One region of the Vibrio sp. 1249-1 genome, then DNA from elsewhere that is predicted to be linked to it. Evidence: predicted binding sites of a transcription regulator. Region 1 holds the regulator's gene; each other region holds the start of a gene.
What was found. Region 1 encodes PurR, which represses purine synthesis genes. Its sites were predicted from a motif close to TNANGNAAACGTTTNCNTNA; they were not measured.
Positions count from the first base shown of each region.

Region 2: R7Z50_RS18065 (NupC/NupG family nucleoside CNT transporter) is a predicted target of PurR. The motif match lies at 2,253-2,272, and genes of this name have one in related genera.
Region 3: R7Z50_RS11625 (NupC/NupG family nucleoside CNT transporter) is a predicted target of PurR. The motif match lies at 2,577-2,596, and genes of this name have one in related genera.
Region 4: glyA (serine hydroxymethyltransferase) is a predicted target of PurR. The motif match lies at 807-826, and genes of this name have one in related genera.

Region 1 covers NZ_JAWOWJ010000002.1:93,834-98,366, reverse strand. Annotated here, with positions in the region: gene torD (molecular chaperone TorD) at 179-826, shown strand; gene purR (HTH-type transcriptional repressor PurR) at 1,296-2,300, shown strand; cyclic di-GMP riboswitch class I at 2,588-2,677, shown strand; gene R7Z50_RS03925 (TfoX/Sxy family DNA transformation protein) at 2,794-3,384, shown strand; gene R7Z50_RS03920 (TVP38/TMEM64 family protein) at 3,499-4,185, shown strand; gene R7Z50_RS03915 (DUF2007 domain-containing protein) at 4,206-4,526, shown strand.
Region 2 covers NZ_JAWOWJ010000011.1:62,662-67,194, reverse strand. Annotated here, with positions in the region: gene R7Z50_RS18080 (YcgL domain-containing protein) at 1-103, shown strand, start outside; gene R7Z50_RS18075 (lytic transglycosylase domain-containing protein) at 152-1,123, shown strand; gene R7Z50_RS18070 (LysR family transcriptional regulator) at 1,211-2,155, shown strand; gene R7Z50_RS18065 (NupC/NupG family nucleoside CNT transporter) at 2,413-3,612, shown strand; gene folD (bifunctional methylenetetrahydrofolate dehydrogenase/methenyltetrahydrofolate cyclohydrolase FolD) at 3,681-4,533, opposite strand, start outside.
Region 3 covers NZ_JAWOWJ010000005.1:207,643-212,175, reverse strand. Annotated here, with positions in the region: gene deoC (deoxyribose-phosphate aldolase) at 1-545, opposite strand, end outside; gene R7Z50_RS11630 (hypothetical protein) at 636-770, shown strand; gene R7Z50_RS11625 (NupC/NupG family nucleoside CNT transporter) at 1,129-2,412, opposite strand; gene R7Z50_RS11620 (TatD family hydrolase) at 2,617-3,390, opposite strand; gene R7Z50_RS11615 (DUF5363 family protein) at 3,377-3,574, opposite strand; gene prfC (peptide chain release factor 3) at 3,669-4,533, opposite strand, start outside.
Region 4 covers NZ_JAWOWJ010000015.1:18,566-23,098, reverse strand. Annotated here, with positions in the region: gene R7Z50_RS20195 (YitT family protein) at 1-535, opposite strand, end outside; gene glyA (serine hydroxymethyltransferase) at 883-2,133, shown strand; gene lipA (lipoyl synthase) at 2,594-3,559, opposite strand; gene lipB (lipoyl(octanoyl) transferase LipB) at 3,556-4,218, opposite strand; gene ybeD (DUF493 family protein YbeD) at 4,395-4,533, opposite strand, start outside.

The sequences.
Region 1 (4,533 bases):
GATTTAGCGTTTTTATTGATTCAAAACAAGCTTGCCCATTGCTATTAATAAACGGTCATTTTTGACCATAAAACATAACAATTATAGTTACTGCTATTCATTTTAATTGATTACACTTAGGGGATATCCCTAATTGACTTTGTGATGCATGACTTGAAGCATCATTCAGGAGCCCAAAATGCAAGAAGTGAAAGCTTTTAATGAAAAACGCGCTGAAATTTACTGGTGGTTTTCGAGCTTGTTCGCAAAAGAACTAACAGAGAAAGAATTGGAAGCCTATCACAGTGTTGAAATTCGCAGTTTTCTCGCAGGTTTAGGTGAAAATGAGTCGCTGAAACCAGCTGTTGATAGCCTAGTTGATGCATTGAATCGGTTACAAGATCGTGAAGATGCACAACTAGAGCTTGCAGCTGACTTTTGTGAACTGTTTTTGAAGACAGAAAAATACGGCGCTCTTCCTTACGCATCCATGTACATTGGTGAATCAGGTTTACTGAATGACAAGCCAGCTGAGGAAATGGAAAAGTTGATGGCTGAATTTGGCGTTCAAGTAGACGAAAACCTAAAGGAACCTGCGGATCACTTAGCCGTTGAGCTCGACTTTCTCGGGAACATGATTATCCGCTCAAACGAGCTTGAACAAGAAAAACACATGGAAGAAGCCTTCGTTAAACAAAACGACTTTATCCAGCAACAATTGATGTCTTGGTTACCTCAGTTTTCAGACAAATGTAAAAAATTCGACGAATTTGGATTTTACTCGAGTGTCGCGAAACTATTAGTTGCATTTTGTAAACTAGACAGCGCCTACCTTCTTGGTGAATAATTGCCGCCTATTTTTAGGGAGCCTGCCTATCGGGCTTCCTGTATGCCTGAAAGTGACCAATTGTAAGTAACTTGGGTATAATATTCGTTTGCCTTAACTTAGCGCAAAGACGCTTGGTTATTTAGCAGTCAAAATGTGACTTCAAATACACAAATCTCTTGCTGAAAACATTGCTAGTCAGTCCACATAGGGCTAAAATGTGAGCGCAAACGATTAAATATGATTTATATGTAAACCGCTGAAATATAGCGGTTTTTGTGTTTTCTTAACAGGTTGATGGCAATTTCTCATCAGATAGAAAAAAAGATAAAATTCATCGACCGATGCTGCTACGTACCCTTTTGTCGCACTTGGATCAACCGCTGCCGAGACACTTAGCGCCAATTTTATATTGCTAGGTGTGAAACCATTAGAGCATCAGGTACATCCAATACGACATATTTCAGTAGCTCGATACAGGACACCATTTATGGCCACGATAAAAGACGTTGCTCGCTTAGCCGGCGTTTCCACTACGACAGTTTCGCACGTTATCAATAAAACGCGTTTCGTTGCAGAAGCAACGCAAGAAAAAGTAATGAAAGCCGTTGACGAGCTGAATTACGCGCCAAGTGCCGTTGCACGCAGCCTAAAATGCAACTCAACTCGTACGATTGGCATGTTAGTAACTCAATCAACTAACCTATTTTTCTCAGAAGTGATTGATGGCGTTGAGAGCTACTGTTACCGCCAAGGCTATACTCTGATTTTATGTAACACAGGCGGGATTTACGAAAAACAACGCGATTACATTCGTATGCTGGCTGAAAAGCGCGTTGATGGCATCCTAGTGATGTGTTCTGACTTAACCGAAGAACTAAAAGAGATGCTTGACCGTCATGCGGACATTCCTAAAGTGGTCATGGATTGGGGCCCAGAGAGCTCACAAGCAGACAAGATCATGGATAACTCAGAAGAAGGTGGCTACATTGCAACCAAACATCTGATTGATAATGGTCATACGGATATCGCTTGTCTAAGCGGTCATTTTGAAAAGCTTGCTTGCCAAGAGCGCATTGCAGGTTTCCGTCGCGCAATGAGCGAAGCGAACCTAGCTGTAAATGAAGACTGGATCCTTGAAGGTAACTTTGAATGTGATACGGCCGTATTAGTTGCAGATAAAATTACCGCAATGGACAAGCGCCCGACGGCGGTATTCTGTTTTAACGACACAATGGCTCTAGGCCTAATGAGCCGCTTGCAACAAAACGGGATCAAAATTCCTGAAGATATTTCAGTGATCGGCTACGACAACATCGAGCTTGCGGAATACTTCTCTCCACCGCTAACGACTATCCACCAACCTAAACGTCGTGTTGGTAAAAATGCATTCGAAATTCTACTTGAGCGTATCAAAGATAAAGAACACGAAAAACGAATTTTCGAGATGCAACCTGAGCTTGTAATTCGAAATACTGTGAAAAAAATGAACTAAATTTCACTGTATTTAACCGTGTTAAATAAGCGCTCTACAGGGGCGCTTATTTTTTTGGAAAAATTAAGCATTCTCTAATACTTCACACCACTCTAATAACAATTGACTAACGTTAACTCCCTGTTTTATATAAATGTAATATATATTAAGAACTCCTTTTCAAAGGCCAATTTGCACCTTTCCATATGCAAAATAGAGCATTCAATCTATCATTTTTATTGAACCGAAATCACACTTTTAACGCTAAACCGTGATGTTAATTCAATATAAGAAGTATGCTCATTGTGTCACGCACAGGGCAAACCATTCGAAAGAGTGGGACGCAAAGCCTCCGGCCTGAACCATATTACGATATGGAAGGTAGCGGGGTTACCGATGGCAAGTGTGTAAGCAATGACTTTACTCTGTAATGACATTGTTTTTACGCATGTTTGCTACTCTCTCGGACCTGACTTTTGGTGGCGTAATATTAATTACACCGAGATAACAAAACATGGATAAACCGATACTCAAAGACTCTATGAAGCTATTTGAGGCACTTGGTAATATCAAGTCGCGCTCAATGTTTGGTGGCTTCGGACTATTCGCTGATGAAACAATGTTTGCACTAGTGGTAAACAATCAGCTTCATATCAGAGCAGACCAAAAAACTTCATCTGACTTCGAGAAACAAGGGCTAAAGCCTTACGTTTATAAAAAACGTGGCTTTCCAGTCGTTACAAAGTACTACGCTATTTCCAGCGATTTATGGGAATCAAGCGAACGCTTAATCGAAGTAGCGAATCAATCATTGAAAAAGGCAAAGCTTGAGAAAGAACAGCAAGCAAGTACAAAGCCTAACCGTTTGAAAGATTTGCCTAACTTACGACTGGCTACCGAGCGCATGCTAAAAAAAGCCGGCATCGAATCCGTAGAGAAGCTTGAAGAGGAAGGTGCGCTTAACGCCTATAAAGCGATAAGAGATACGCACTCTGCAACCGTCAACATTGAGTTGCTATGGGCACTAGAAGGTGCTATCAACGGCACTCATTGGAGTGTGGTACCTCAAGCTCGCCGAGATGAGTTGATGAACGGCCTCCAATAAAAGTCGGCCTAAAAACTATCTTGTAAAACCGCAGTCTAATCTGCGGTTTTTTTGTGAAATTTTTTCGGTTTTCCTACTGTCTTATTACATATATCCCAAATTGGAATCAAAATTATGAATAAGAAACTGATTTTAGGTCTCATCCTACTAGCGGCTATCGTCTTTTTAGGTATTAACTTTGGCCAGTATTTAACCTTAGAGAATGCAAAAGCCCAACAAGAAGCACTAACTACATACATCGATCAGAATTTTGTATTCTCGGCTGCGATTTACTTTTTTACCTACATTGCAATTACCGCTTTTTCTATCCCAGGAGCGGCAGTAGTCACCTTACTTGGTGCAGCCTTATTTGGTTTTTGGACAAGCTTGCTACTGGTTTCTTTCGCTAGCACTATGGGGGCAACACTGGCCTTCTTGAGCAGCCGATACTTATTGCGTGACTGGGTACAAAACAAATTCGGAAATAAACTCAACGCAATTAATCAAGGTGTCGAAAAAGACGGAGCTTTTTATCTATTTTCCTTGCGTCTAATCCCTGTATTCCCTTTCTTTCTAATCAACTTAATGATGGGCTTAACGCCGATGTCTGTAGGTAGATTTTATCTCACTAGCCAAATAGGTATGCTGCCAGGCACAGCCGTATATCTGAATGCAGGTACTCAATTAGCAACAATTGAAAGCCTATCGGGCATTGTTTCACCCGCAGTATTAGCGTCTTTTGCGCTATTGGGACTATTTCCAATCATCACTAAATGGGTTATGAATAAAGTAAGGCCGACACCAAGTCAGCAAAACTCGTAATTGGTGAAGTGGGTATTTTGATGAAAATATTTATCGCTAAAAACCCAGCAGAAGCACACATTGTATGTGAGCTGCTTAAAGTGGAACAAATTTACTGTGAAGTTCGTGGAGAAGGTATTTTCGGCTTAAAAGGAGAACTGCCGTTTGGTGATGATACCGATCCTTATGTGTGGCTTTTTGACACTGCACAAAAGATGAAAGCTGAAGAAATAGTAAAAGCATATCGAAAACAATCCGATAGGCATGAGTATCAAGATTGGCAATGCCCAAAATGTCATGAAATAAACGAAGGGCAATTTGGTGCATGTTGGCAATGTGGATATCAACTAGGAGAGCTATAGCGGCTCT
Region 2 (4,533 bases), on a different contig from region 1:
GGCTTCATTACAAAATGATGGCTTCTTTCTTCAGGTTCCACCGCCGCCGGAGAACCTATTAGAAAAGTACAAAGAACAAAAAGCCCAGCAGAAAGGCGAATAACGTCATCGTTTTTCATCTGGGATTTCTGCCTTGCTCAAGGAGGGCAATATGAAAAAGATACTGGCTACCATGCTTAGCGTTGGTATGTGTACCTCGGCTTTTGCAAGTAGCGAGGGTTTTGATGAATACTTGAATAAGCTGCGTGCTGAAGCTCGTGATAAAGGTATCTCAGAGCAGGTCATTAGTGCTGCTTTTGCTAATGTTGAGTACAAGCCGCGAGCAGTAAAAGCGGACCGAAACCAACCAGAAAAGAAACTGACATTGGATGAGTACATTCCTCGCGCGGTGCCTGAATGGAAGGTGAAGCAAGCCAGACAACTCTACAAAGAGCATTACACTGAGCTAAAGCGTATAGGCGATGAGTACGGTGTCCACCCGCGCTTTATTGTGGCACTTTGGGGAGTTGAAAGTAACTTTGGTAAGTTTACCGGCAACTTTAAAGTGATTGATGCACTATCCACAATGGCATTTGAAGGCCGTCGTGAAGAGTTTTTCCGTAAAGAGACCATGTCGGCACTGCAGATCCTCGATCAAGGCCATATTGAGCTAGAGAACTTTAAAGGCTCATGGGCTGGTGCGATGGGTCAATGCCAGTTTATGCCAAGCTCTTTCCTTCGTTTTGCTGCTGACGGCAACGGTGATGGTAAAAAAGACATATGGCAATCTGAAGCGGACGTGTTTGCATCAACCGCTAACTATTTGAGCAAGTCTGGTTGGGATGATAAATATACTTGGGGTCGCCAAGTTAAGGTTCCTAAAAATATTGATCGCAGCCTGGAAGGGCGCACGGCTGAAAAAGGCAAATACCTTCAAGAGTGGAGCCAATTAGGTATCACAAAATATGACGGTAGCCCGTTGCCAAAACTGGATGAAGACATCAAAGCATGGTTGATCATGCCGGACGACGAGAATGGTCGTACGTATCTGGTTTACAATAACTACAACGTATTGATGAAGTGGAACCGCTCTTACTACTTCGCACTTGCTGTGAGCCACTTGGCTGACCGTATTAAATACTGATCTGCCACAAACAATTCGGCATCCAGTCTTCAATACAAGGGCTCTTCGGAGCCCTTTGTTTTTTCTATAACCAAATCGAGGTAAAGCGTGTTATCTGAACGTGCCGCACAAATGGTGATTTTCTCCGCTCTTCTTAAACACAAAAGCTTCACAGCTGCTGCAAAGAGCTTAGGCGTGTCGGTGTCTCATGTGAGTAAACAGTTGAGTCAGTTAGAAGCGTCTCTTGGTATCAAGCTTGTTCAACGCACTACGCGAAGCTTTACGCCGACAGAGGCAGGGAAAACCTTTTTTCATCACTGTGAGCAAGTGGTACAAGCGGTGAGCAGCGCCACATTAGAGATGGAAACCCAGCGGGATGAAGTAGCAGGTTTGGTACGTCTTGGGTTGTCGCAATCATTTGGTACCTTACACATTATTCCAGCGATTCAAGAGTTACGCGAACTGTATCCTCAACTTCAAGTGGAAGTACATCTGTTTGACTATAAGGTCGATATGTTAGCCGAAGGGCTCGATTTATGGGTAACCAACAACGAGCATTTGCCTGAAGGTTACATTGCGCAGCGTTTGACGGATTGCCAGTTTGTTGTTGCGGCATCGCCAGATTACTTATTGAAACATGACACGCCAACAGAACCGGATGACCTATCTGCTCACAACTGCCTCATATACAGAAGCTGGGAGCGTGACTATACGGGGTGGGCGTTTACCAAAGATCAGCAAGAATTGAACGTAAAAGTCTCGGGTAACTATTCAGTAGATCTGGCAGAAGCCGTTCGGGATGCGGCTATTGCAGGTTGGGGTATTGCCTACCTTGCCACTTACTTGCTGGGGGATGAGTTTAGAACGGGTAAGTTAATACAGCTGTTACCTGACTGGAAAGCCAGCCAGTCGATGCCGTTTTATGCGGTATACCCAAGCCGCCAGCATATGCCAAAAAAAATATCCGCAGTGATTAACTTTATCAAACAGAAGATCGGCAACCCTTGTCATTGGGACCAACGTTTGGCACCTTACATCTCTATTCCTAAATAACAGGATCAATGACGTTGTAGAACGACACATAAGGTGATTCACTTCACAAAAATTTTTCCTGAACCAGAAACATATTTTCTATATGGAAATAATTAAAATAAGCAAACGTTTATCTTCAATAAATTCAATTGGTTATTTTGTTGGTCAGTTATTGGTCGCTTAAACTTTTCACACTGTTAACATCCTCAACTTGCAGCATTTTGAGTCCGCTATACAATCCGGTGCCTTCCATATCCCCCTTCTGTCGGATTCATTTTATGAACTCAATTATTGGTATCGTAGCCATACTATTCCTAGCATGGCTACTTTCTACAAATAGAAAAAATATAAAGCTGAGAACGGTGTCGTTTGCGTTTGCTTTGCAGGTACTGTTTGCGTTGTTGGTTTTATATGTACCAGCAGGAAGAGATGCGCTGAATTCAGTGAGCAGTGTTGTGTCGAATTTGATCAACTATGGTCAAGAGGGCATTGCGTTTTTATTCGGTAATTTGGCGACAGGGGGCTTCACCTTTGCGATCAATGTTCTGGGTATCATCGTTTTCTTCTCCTCTCTTATCTCAGGTCTTTATCACATTGGTGTGATGCCAAAAATCATTAACTTTATCGGTGGTGGTATTCAAAAGCTGCTGGGTATCGGTCGTGCTGAGTCTTTGTCTGCTACGGCGAATATCTTTGTTGGCACCATTGAAGCACCATTAATGGTAAAGCCTTACCTAAAACACATGACTGACTCGCAGTTCTTTGCAGTTATGACAGGTGGTTTAGCGTCAGTTGCTGGCGGAACGTTGGTTGGTTACGCATCACTGGGTGTCGACCTCAACTATCTTATTGCTGCTGCATTTATGTCAGCACCTGCCGGCTTGTTGATGGCAAAAATTTTAATGCCAGAAGATACGGATAAAGCAGCAGATATCGACATTAGCCAAGTTGAAATTCCACGTGCAACCAACGTAGTAGAAGCATTAGCCGATGGTGCCATGGCGGGTGTACGCATTGCTGTATCGGTCGGTGGTACGTTACTGGCGTTTATTAGTGTCATTGCAATGCTAAACGGCATGTTAGGCTGGATAGGTGATCTTATTGGGACACCATTAAGTTTTGAGCTCATCCTAGGTTTTGTGTTTGCGCCAGTCGCTTGGTTGTTGGGTATACCATGGCAAGAAGCAACCACAGCAGGCTCGCTGATTGGTAACAAGATTGTGGTGAATGAGTTCGTCGCTTTCATCCAGCTTGCAGAAGTGAAGTCTCAACTTAGTGAACACTCACAAGCAATCGTGACGTTTGCTTTGTGTGGCTTTGCAAACATCTCAAGCATGGCGATGCTGATTGGTGGGTTGGGCTCATTGGTACCAGAAAAGCGTGCATTTGTTTCTAAGCATGGTTTCCGTGCGATTATCGCTGGTGTCATGGCGAACTTAATGAGCGCTTCGATTGCGGGCGTGATTTTAAGTCTGTAATTGAAATAGATATCAACAATTAGCAAAAAGGCTCCTTGCGGAGCCTTTTTCGTATCTGAAGTTTTACGTTATTTGTCTGTGTGGAACTGTTCGCAAGCGAGCATCGTGTTCTCAATTAAACTTGCGACGGTCATTGGGCCAACGCCACCAGGAACAGGAGTAATAAAGCTCGCACTTTCACGTGCTTTGTCGTATTCCACGTCGCCAACTAGTTTGCCTGAATCAAGACGGTTAATACCGACATCGACCACCACTGCGCCTTTTTTAATCCACTCACCAGGGATGAAGTTAGGCTTACCAACCGCCACCACGACAACGTCAGCTTGACGCACATGACTCTCTAGGTCTTTGGTAAAACGGTGACATGTTGTTGTTGTGCAGCCCGCAAGCAGCAGCTCAAGTGTCATTGGACGACCAACAATGTTTGATGCACCAACCACAACCGCATGTTTACCACGTAGCTCAATGTTGTAACGGTCGAGTAGGGTAATTATGCCCTTTGGCGTGCAAGAGCGAAGCTTTGGAATACGCTGCGCAAGACGACCAACGTTGTAAGGATGGAAGCCATCCACGTCCTTCTCTGGGTGAATGCGCTCTAAAACATGTGTTGTGTCTATGCCCGCAGGAAGGGGTAATTGCACTAGAATGCCGTCAATTTCATCATCGTTGTTTAATTCATCAATCAGAGCTAGTAACTCTTCTTCTGAGCTAGACGCAGGAAGGTCAAAAGACTTAGAAACAAACCCAACTTCTTCACATGCGCGGCGTTTGCTACCGACATAAACCTGAGAAGCAGGATCTTCACCAACTAGAACCACTGCTAAACCAGGAGCACGTAGCCCAGCTTCAACACGTGCTTTAACACGTGCAGCCACTTCGGATCGAACAGTTTGGGAAATGAGAGTTCCGTCTATATTTTGA
Region 3 (4,533 bases), on a different contig from region 1:
ATACGAGCGTATTCTGGTGTTGCGTTTACTGGCACTTTACCAGTTGAAGTTTTAATGAAGTCAGCACCTGCTTCAATACAGATTTGAGATGCTTTCTTGATTAGTGCTTCTTCTTTTAGTTCACCTGTTTCGATGATCACTTTAAGAAGAATGTCACCACAAGCTTCTTTACATTGCTTAACTAGTTCGAAGCCTACTTTCTCATCACCCGCCATTAGCGCGCGGTAAGGAAAAACTACGTCAACTTCGTCTGCACCGTAAGCAACCGCCGCTTTTGTTTCAGCAACTGCGATTTCAATGTCGTCGTTACCATGTGGGAAGTTCGTTACTGTTGCAATACGAACCTCTGGCGTACCTTGCTCACGAAGTGTCTTCTTAGCAATAGGAATAAAGCGAGGGTAAATACAAATTGCAGCTGTGTTGCCTACTGCTGTTTTCGCGTCATGACATAGTGAGATCACTTTTGCATCAGTGTCATCGTCATTCAACGTAGTTAGGTCCATAAGTTTAAGTGCACGTAGCGCTGCTGCTTTTAAATCGCTCATTTCTATCTCCGATCAATATTCAAAAAATTCACTACTCAGCCTTACATCACGTCTTTAACTATAATCAACAAGTCGAGACAATGTGAGTAAATGGCTAAACAGTCTATTAATGAACGGACTTGGTTCCCTGAAGACTCGGCATATACAGCGAAAATTTATCATATGCCAATTGCTATCCTTGTCACCGCACAGTACCAGTTTGGCCTATGGCACAACAATCTATGATTGCGGTGTCTTTAATATCACATCACAAAGCAAAACGCCTATTAGATCTGATATTGCAGGGCAATTCATTTGCCCATCGATTATGTAATATTCATTACGTGATTAAGAATCAAGCTTAACCACTATCCTGTGATTAATACATTATAGAGTTTCACCGCAAAACTGTAGCACCAAATAGAGCGCAAACGGTTTGTATCTCAAAATTTCCTAGCCCCTATTCCATTGACTGCGTAATACCTCGACTAAGGCAAACACCCGATGAAATTTTGGAGCCCGAAAAACGAAAAATGCCCCGCAGCAATCTCTTGCTACAGGGCATGATGTAAAACGGCGTCTATATATTAAGAACCGATTCTAATTATAGTGCTGCAAGGCTTAAGCAGAAGCCTGCAATTGTCGCTGCCATAAGGTTAGACAACGTACCTGCAAGAACTGCTTTAACACCCATGCGAGCGATGTCACTACGACGGTTTGGTGCAAGGCTACCTAGACCACCAAGTAGAATCGCGATAGAAGAAAGGTTCGCGAAACCACATAGTGCGAATGAGATGATAGCTGTTGTCTTCTCAGACATTACTTCACCAGTTGCCGCGATTACTTGAGCGTTTTCACCTAGATATGGTGTGAAGTTCAAGTAAGCAACGAATTCGTTCACTACGATTTTCTGACCGATGAATGAACCAGCTGTTACAGCTTCTGCCCATGGAACACCGATTAGGAATGCTAGTGGAGAGAACGCGTAACCTAGGATTAGCTCTAGTGTTAGTTCTGGCATGCCGAACCAACCACCGATGCCACCTAGCATACCGTTGATTAGCGCGATTAGACCAACGAATGCGATTAGCATTGCACCTACGTTAAGCGCAAGTTGTAGACCAGAAGCCGCACCGCCCGCAGCTGCGTCGATTACGTTAACTGGTTTGTCGTCACCGCCGTCCATCGCTTCTTCGATACTTTCGTGAGGCTGGTCAGTCTCTGGGTGAAGGATTTTAGCGAACAGTAGACCACCTGGTGCTGCCATGAATGATGCCGCAACTAGGTACTCTAGTGGAACACCCATAGATGCGTAACCAGCTAGTACACCACCAGCAACAGAAGCTAGACCACCACACATTACCGCGAATAGCTCTGATTGAGTCATTTTTGGAACGAATGGGCGAACAACTAGAGGTGCCTCAGTTTGACCTACGAAAATGTTAGCTGCCGCTGACATTGATTCCGCACGAGAAGTGCCTAGCGCTTTTTGTAGTGCGCCACCAAGAATCTTGATAACCCATTGCATAACGCCAATGTAGTAAAGAACTGAAATCAGTGCAGAGAAGAAGATCAGTGTAGGAAGAACACGGAATGCGAAGATGAAACCGCCGCCGCCGAATACTTCGAACATCTTGTCAGAAACAAGACCACCGAACAGGAATGATGAACCATCGTTACCGTAGTTGATAACGTTAGAAACACCTGAAGAGAAACCGTTTAGTAGATCACGGCCCCAAGGTACATACAGAACAAATGCACCTAATGCGAATTGGATAGCGAATGCGCCACCCACAGTTCTAAAGTTGATAGCTTTTCGGTTGTTAGAAAATGCCACTGCAATCGCAAGAAGCACTACCATACCGATTAGGCTCATAAACAGGCTCATAGTTTATGACTTCCTTATAAGTTATTTATTGGCGTGTTACAAAATGGAGCTATAAAGCGGGGGCAATTATACTCATGCAGAATCAATTAAAGTAATGCCAGCCTCACACTTTCCTATAAGATTCATGATTGATTCAACCAGCTTTGTGAGTTAATTCACAATAAGCAGGAAAACGTTTTCGATTTCAAACCACATCTTTAGATTTTATTCACATATCGAGAAAGCAAAATTGCTATTTTTCCACAGTTGAGAGGCAATCGATTGCTTTCGGCCGTTATGCAACTCTACGAGCTCATTAAAGACGTGAATGAGTTTGGCTGGGTGATTTGACTCCCCTTGATATCCAAGTATAGGCATATCTGGTGCGTCTGTTTCGATTACTAGGTTTTCGAGTGGTAATTTTTGAATTGCGTCGCGTGTTTTCTTGGCTCTTGGGTAGGTAATCGTTCCTCCTACACCGATAAAAAAACCTAATTTGACCCACTCCATGGCTTGCTGATAACTCCCAGAAAAAGCGTGTAGCACACCACCTCTAGGGAGATTCGCCGCTTTCACCATTTGAATGAGGCGATTGTGCGCTTTTCGGCTATGTAAAATAACTGGGAGTTCGAAGCGTCTAGCCAGCTCAAATTGAACTTCAAGTATCTTTTCTTGCAACTGTGGATCAACATCAATGGCAAAATCTAAACCACACTCTCCTATTGCCACGCACTGCTGCCCTTTTTGATTTAGATAGCCTTCTAGCTCTGTAAGGTGCTGCTCAACGTTATCTTCAAGAAAATACGGATGAAAGCCGAGCGCATAATACAAATTGGCATGTTGCTCTGCCAAAGTTTGAATACGAGCCCAGTTTTGCGGACCGACGGAAGGAATCAAAATTCTTGCGACGCCTTGCGTTTGAGCAAGCTCAAGTTGATGTGCAAAGTCATCTTGAAACACATCAAAATCAAAGTGGCAGTGCGTATCAAAGAGCTTCATCTTGACGCTTTTTATCTGTATCTGCGGGCAGAAAATCAGAGGATGGTTGGGCTTCACTCTTCTCTTCAGTTTGATGGGCTGGGTCTTTTCGATATGGGACACAACTGCGTTTCTGATCGGGAGTTAACCCCATCTCTTTACACCAGTTGTCGTAACGCTTTAGCCCACGTTTAAACCAATTCATATCTTATCCTTATATAAAAACGCCCTTGGCTAAGTTTATAGCCAAGGGCGTTTTAAAATCTAGTTTGCGTTAAGGCTTACCCTAACCGCGCAAATTAGTGCTCACGCGTCGCACGGAAATCAACGTCAGGGAAACGCTCTTTCGCCAAGTTTAAGTTAACCATTGTTGGGGCGATATACGTTAGGTTATCACCACCATCCAATGCTAAGTTCGCTTGATTCTTGCGTTGGAACTCATCCAGTTTCTTCGCATCACCACACTCAACCCAACGAGCAGTTGCAACGTTAATGCCTTCATAAATCGCTTCAACATTATACTCAGATTTCAAACGAGCCACAACAACATCGAACTGAAGTACACCAACGGCACCAACGATCAGATCGTTGTTCTGTAGAGGACGGAATACCTGTACCGCACCTTCTTCTGATAGCTGAACCAAACCTTTGAGAAGCTGCTTCTGCTTTAATGGATCTTTCAGGCGAATACGACGGAATAGTTCCGGAGCGAAGTTCGGAATACCAGAGAACTTCAGTGATTCACCTTGCGTAAAGGTATCACCAATCTGAATAGTGCCGTGGTTGTGTAGACCAATGATGTCACCGGCGTAAGCGTGTTCTGCACGTGCACGGTCACCAGCCATAAAGGTTACTGCATCAGAGATACTCACTTGCTTGCCAAGACGAACGTGGTTCATCTTCATACCTTGCGTGTAAGTGCCCGATACAATACGCATGAATGCGATACGGTCGCGGTGTTTTGGGTCCATATTCGCTTGGATCTTAAATACGAAACCAGAGAACTTCTCTTCAGTCGCTTCAACTTCACGTTCAACCGCTTGACGAGTTTTCGGCGCTGGAGCCCATTCAGTTAGACCGTCTAGCATATGATCCACACCAAAGTTACCTAATGCAGTACCGAAGTAAACTGGCGTCAGGTCACCTGTTAAGAACATTTCCAAA
Region 4 (4,533 bases), on a different contig from region 1:
ACGCCCCCAAAATTGAAAGGCCAATCACTTCTGGTGTGACAAAGAAGAATGAAGCAAACAGGATACATGCATCGATTGCCATTTGGCTTTTGCCAACTGAAATGCCAAATTTGTCTTGGATAAACAAACACAGCACGTTAAAGCCACCTAAGCTGGAGCGATGTCTGAATAGGATCAGCATACCGAGCCCCATTAAAAGCCCGCCTGCGACGGCGCAATAAACTTCATTTACCGATTCGAGCGAGATTAGCAAATAAAGATGATCGGCAAAGATAGAAACCAACGCGCCAGAAATGGCACTATTAATGGCGAAATGACGGCCGAAGCGTTTCCATGCTAGTAAGTAAAAAGGACTGTTTGCTAAAAAGTACAGCACACCAAAGGTAAAAGGTGTAAATTGGCTAACAAGCAGAGCCAATCCAGTCGTGCCTCCCGTTAGAAGGTTCGCGGATTGGAGAAAGAAAACGCCTTGAGCTACTAAAAAGGTACCCGTGAGAATCGCTATCCAGTCTTCTTTTAATGAGTGTTTTTCCATCAATGTTGCAGTCATTAGTGATAAATAAGGCGTGCATAGTAGTAAAAAGATGATCTTTTCGGTAGCTAGAGGGTAAAATTTACGGTAAACCTATGTAATTGCTGTTTTACAGGGTGTAAAGCACAAATTTGACAGGCAATAGATTGTCGTTATGCGATTGCAATGCTGGCATGATAAACATTGCTTGTCATCATGAAAAAACTGCATGAGAAAAATTGTAAATTTCTCTTTATGACCTAAATCAAATTATGTAGAATGCGCGCCATTAGGGTGACGAAAACGTTTGCTTCGGGTCATTCAACAGTTTTTTTGCAACTTTCAGTACTAATCTGAGTCAGGAGATACAGATGCTTAAGCGTGATATGAACATCGCAGATTACGATGCGGAACTGTTCGCAGCTATCCAGGAAGAAACTCTTCGCCAGGAAGAACACATTGAACTTATCGCTTCTGAAAACTACACAAGCCCACGTGTAATGGAAGCGCAAGGTTCTCAGCTAACGAACAAATACGCTGAAGGCTACCCAGGTAAGCGTTACTACGGCGGTTGTGAGTACGTAGATAAAGCTGAAGCACTAGCAATTGAGCGTGCATGCCAACTATTTGGTTGTGAGTACGCTAACGTACAGCCTCACTCAGGTTCTCAAGCAAACAGCGCAGTTTACATGGCGCTTCTTAACCCAGGCGATACAGTTTTAGGCATGAGCCTAGCGCACGGTGGTCACCTAACTCACGGTTCACCAGTAAACTTCTCTGGTAAGCACTACAACGTTATCCCTTACGGTATCGATGAAGCTGGTCAAATCAACTACGACGAGATGGAACAGCTAGCACTTGAACACAAACCTAAGATGATCATCGGTGGTTTCTCTGCTTACTCGCAAATCGTTGATTGGAAACGCATGCGTGAAATCGCTGACAAAGCAGGTGCTTACTTATTTGTTGATATGGCGCACGTAGCTGGTCTTATCGCTGCCGGTGAATACCCAACACCAGTACCGCATGCTCACGTGGTAACAACAACGACGCACAAAACACTAGCAGGTCCTCGCGGTGGTCTTATCTTGTCAAATGCTGGCGAAGATATGTACAAGAAATTGAACTCAGCAGTGTTCCCTGGTGGTCAAGGTGGTCCTCTAATGCACGTTATCGCTGGTAAAGCAGTAGCGTTCAAAGAAGCGATGGAGCCAGAGTTCAAAGCTTATCAAGCTCACGTAGTGAAAAACGCAAAAGCAATGGTTGGTCAGTTCCAAGAGCGTGGCTACAAAATCGTATCTAACGGTACAGAAAACCACTTGTTCCTTGTTGACCTAATCGACAAAGATATCACTGGTAAAGACGCAGACGCGGCACTAGGTGCAGCAAACATCACTGTAAACAAGAACTCAGTACCAAATGACCCACGCAGCCCATTCGTAACGTCTGGTATTCGTGTAGGTACGCCAGCGATCACTCGCCGTGGCTTCACTGAAGAAGATGCAAAAGAGCTAGCAAACTGGATGTGTGACGTTCTAGATAACATCGGCAACGAAGAAGTTATCGAAGCGACTAAACAGAAAGTGCTAGAAATTTGTAAGCGTCTACCAGTTTACGCATAACTGCTTTTCATCGAGTGAGTCGATTTCGGTGTCGAACATACTCATTTGCTCGCGCAAACTCCGTGTGTTCTTCTAGAACGCGACTCATCTATTTTGAACGTTGATATACTAAAGGTCCTCAATTGAGGGCCTTTTTGTTTGTCTGGCGTTTGGAATGAGATATAGCGAGAGTGTGTGATAAGAGGATGGCTACCAACACTGTCCCTTTTCAATATATCCAAACCACGTCATTCCGACGAGCCTAGGCGAGATCAGGAATCTTGTTGAGGCACACTCTTTTACTCAGAGTTTCCCTAAAAATCATCAGTATTCTGAAAACTGATTCTGAATCACGCTCGTTCCTCGCTGTTCAGAATGACAGTGGTAGAATGGCTTTTTATCATCATTTTCCAGATACAAAAAAGGTTGGCACTGAGCCAACCTTTCTTTTCAAAACAAGCTTTTCAAAACAAGCGAGAGCTTATTTAATCTCGATACCTTGAGCTTGCATATCGGCATGGTAAGAAGAGCGCACAAATGGACCACACGCTGCATGCGTGAAGCCAAGTTCTAGTGCAACTTCTTTTAGCTCGTCAAACTCTGATGGTGGAACGTAACGTTCTACTGGCAAGTGGTGACGGCTTGGCGCTAGGTACTGGCCTAGAGTCAGCATCGTTACGCCGTGTGCGCGTAGATCTTTCAGTACTTCGATGATTTCTTCTTTGGTTTCACCAAGGCCCATCATCAAACCAGACTTGGTCGGTACATCGGGATGCTGCTCTTTGAACTTCTTAAGAAGCTCAAGTGACCATTTATAGTTCGCACCTGGGCGAGCTTTACGGTAAAGACGTGGCGCTGTTTCTAAGTTGTGGTTGAAGACATCTGGCGGATTGTCTTTCATTAGATCAAGCGCTACATCCATGCGACCACGGAAGTCAGGAACCAGTGTTTCAATCTTAATATGCGGGTTTAACGCACGGATCTCGCGGTTACAATCGGCAAAGTGTTGTGCACCGCCGTCACGCAGATCGTCACGGTCAACAGAAGTGATTACTACGTATTTCAGCTTCATATCGGCAATGGTTTTCGCCAGTTTTTGAGGCTCTTCTGCTTCCGGTGGTAATGGGCGGCCATGAGCAACGTCACAGAAAGGACAACGACGAGTACAAATAGCACCTAAGATCATGAAGGTTGCTGTACCGTGGTTAAAACATTCCGCTAGGTTCGGGCAAGATGCTTCTTCACATACGGAGTGAAGTTTATTCTTACGCATCGCCGCTTTGATGTCTTGAATTCGTTGGCTGTCGGCTGGTAGCTTGATCTTCATCCAATCAGGCTTACGTAGCACTTCTTTCTGCTCTGTAGGCATGTTCTTTACGGGAATCAATGCCATTTTATCGGCGTCACGATATTTAACGCCTTTTTCCATCTGGATTGGTTTGCTCATGCTTTATTACCTTGAGAAGGTGCTTCTGTGCTGAATTCTACTTGCTCATAATCGAGCAAAGTAACGAGTTCTTCTATTAATTGTTTTTCTACGGCTTCTACATTGTCTGGGCCGCCAAATTGGCTGACCTGAACCATTTCCATACCTTCATAACCACAAGGGTTAATACGCAGAAACGGTGTTAAATCCATATTTACGTTCAAGGCTAAACCATGAAACGAGCATCCTTTACGAATGCGTAAACCGAGAGAGCATATTTTCTTACCGGCAACGTAGACACCTGGTGCGTCAGGTCGCGCGGCTGAGTCAATATTGTATGCTTTTAGCGTGTTGATCACGAGGCTCTCGATTGTGGTAACGAGATCTCGTACACCTAATTTTTTGCGGCGTAGGTTGATCAAGAAGTAGGCGACCAACTGACCAGGGCCATGATACGTAACCTGGCCTCCGCGATCACTTTGTACAACAGGAATATCGCCAGTGTTAATCAAGTGCTCAGCTTTACCTGCCTGTCCTTGCGTAAATACTGGGTTATGTTCTACCAACCAGACTTCATCACGGGTTTCTTCTGTGCGTTGGTCGGTGAACTCATGCATCGCCTTCCATACAGGCTCATAGTCTTGGCGGCCAAGTCGTTTTACAACAAGTTGGTGTTGCATGGGAATTCCTGTTGCTAATATATAAAGTTTTTGGATTATAAACCGGATAACCCTGATGCTCTACCGCTGCGTAACAGATTTTTAACTGAAAGCGATGTAAAGCCTCGTTATCTCTTTGATAAGTAATAAAAAAGCAGCCAGGGCTGCTTTCAAAAAAAATTTAATATATCAAAAAATTATAGAACCATGCGTACGATGTCAATTTCACCTAACTCTTTGTACAGTGTCTCAACCTGCTCGATAGAGGTTGCAGTAATGTTGATTGACACAGAGTGGTAGTTGCCCTTAGCACTTGGTTTAACGGTCGGGCTGTAG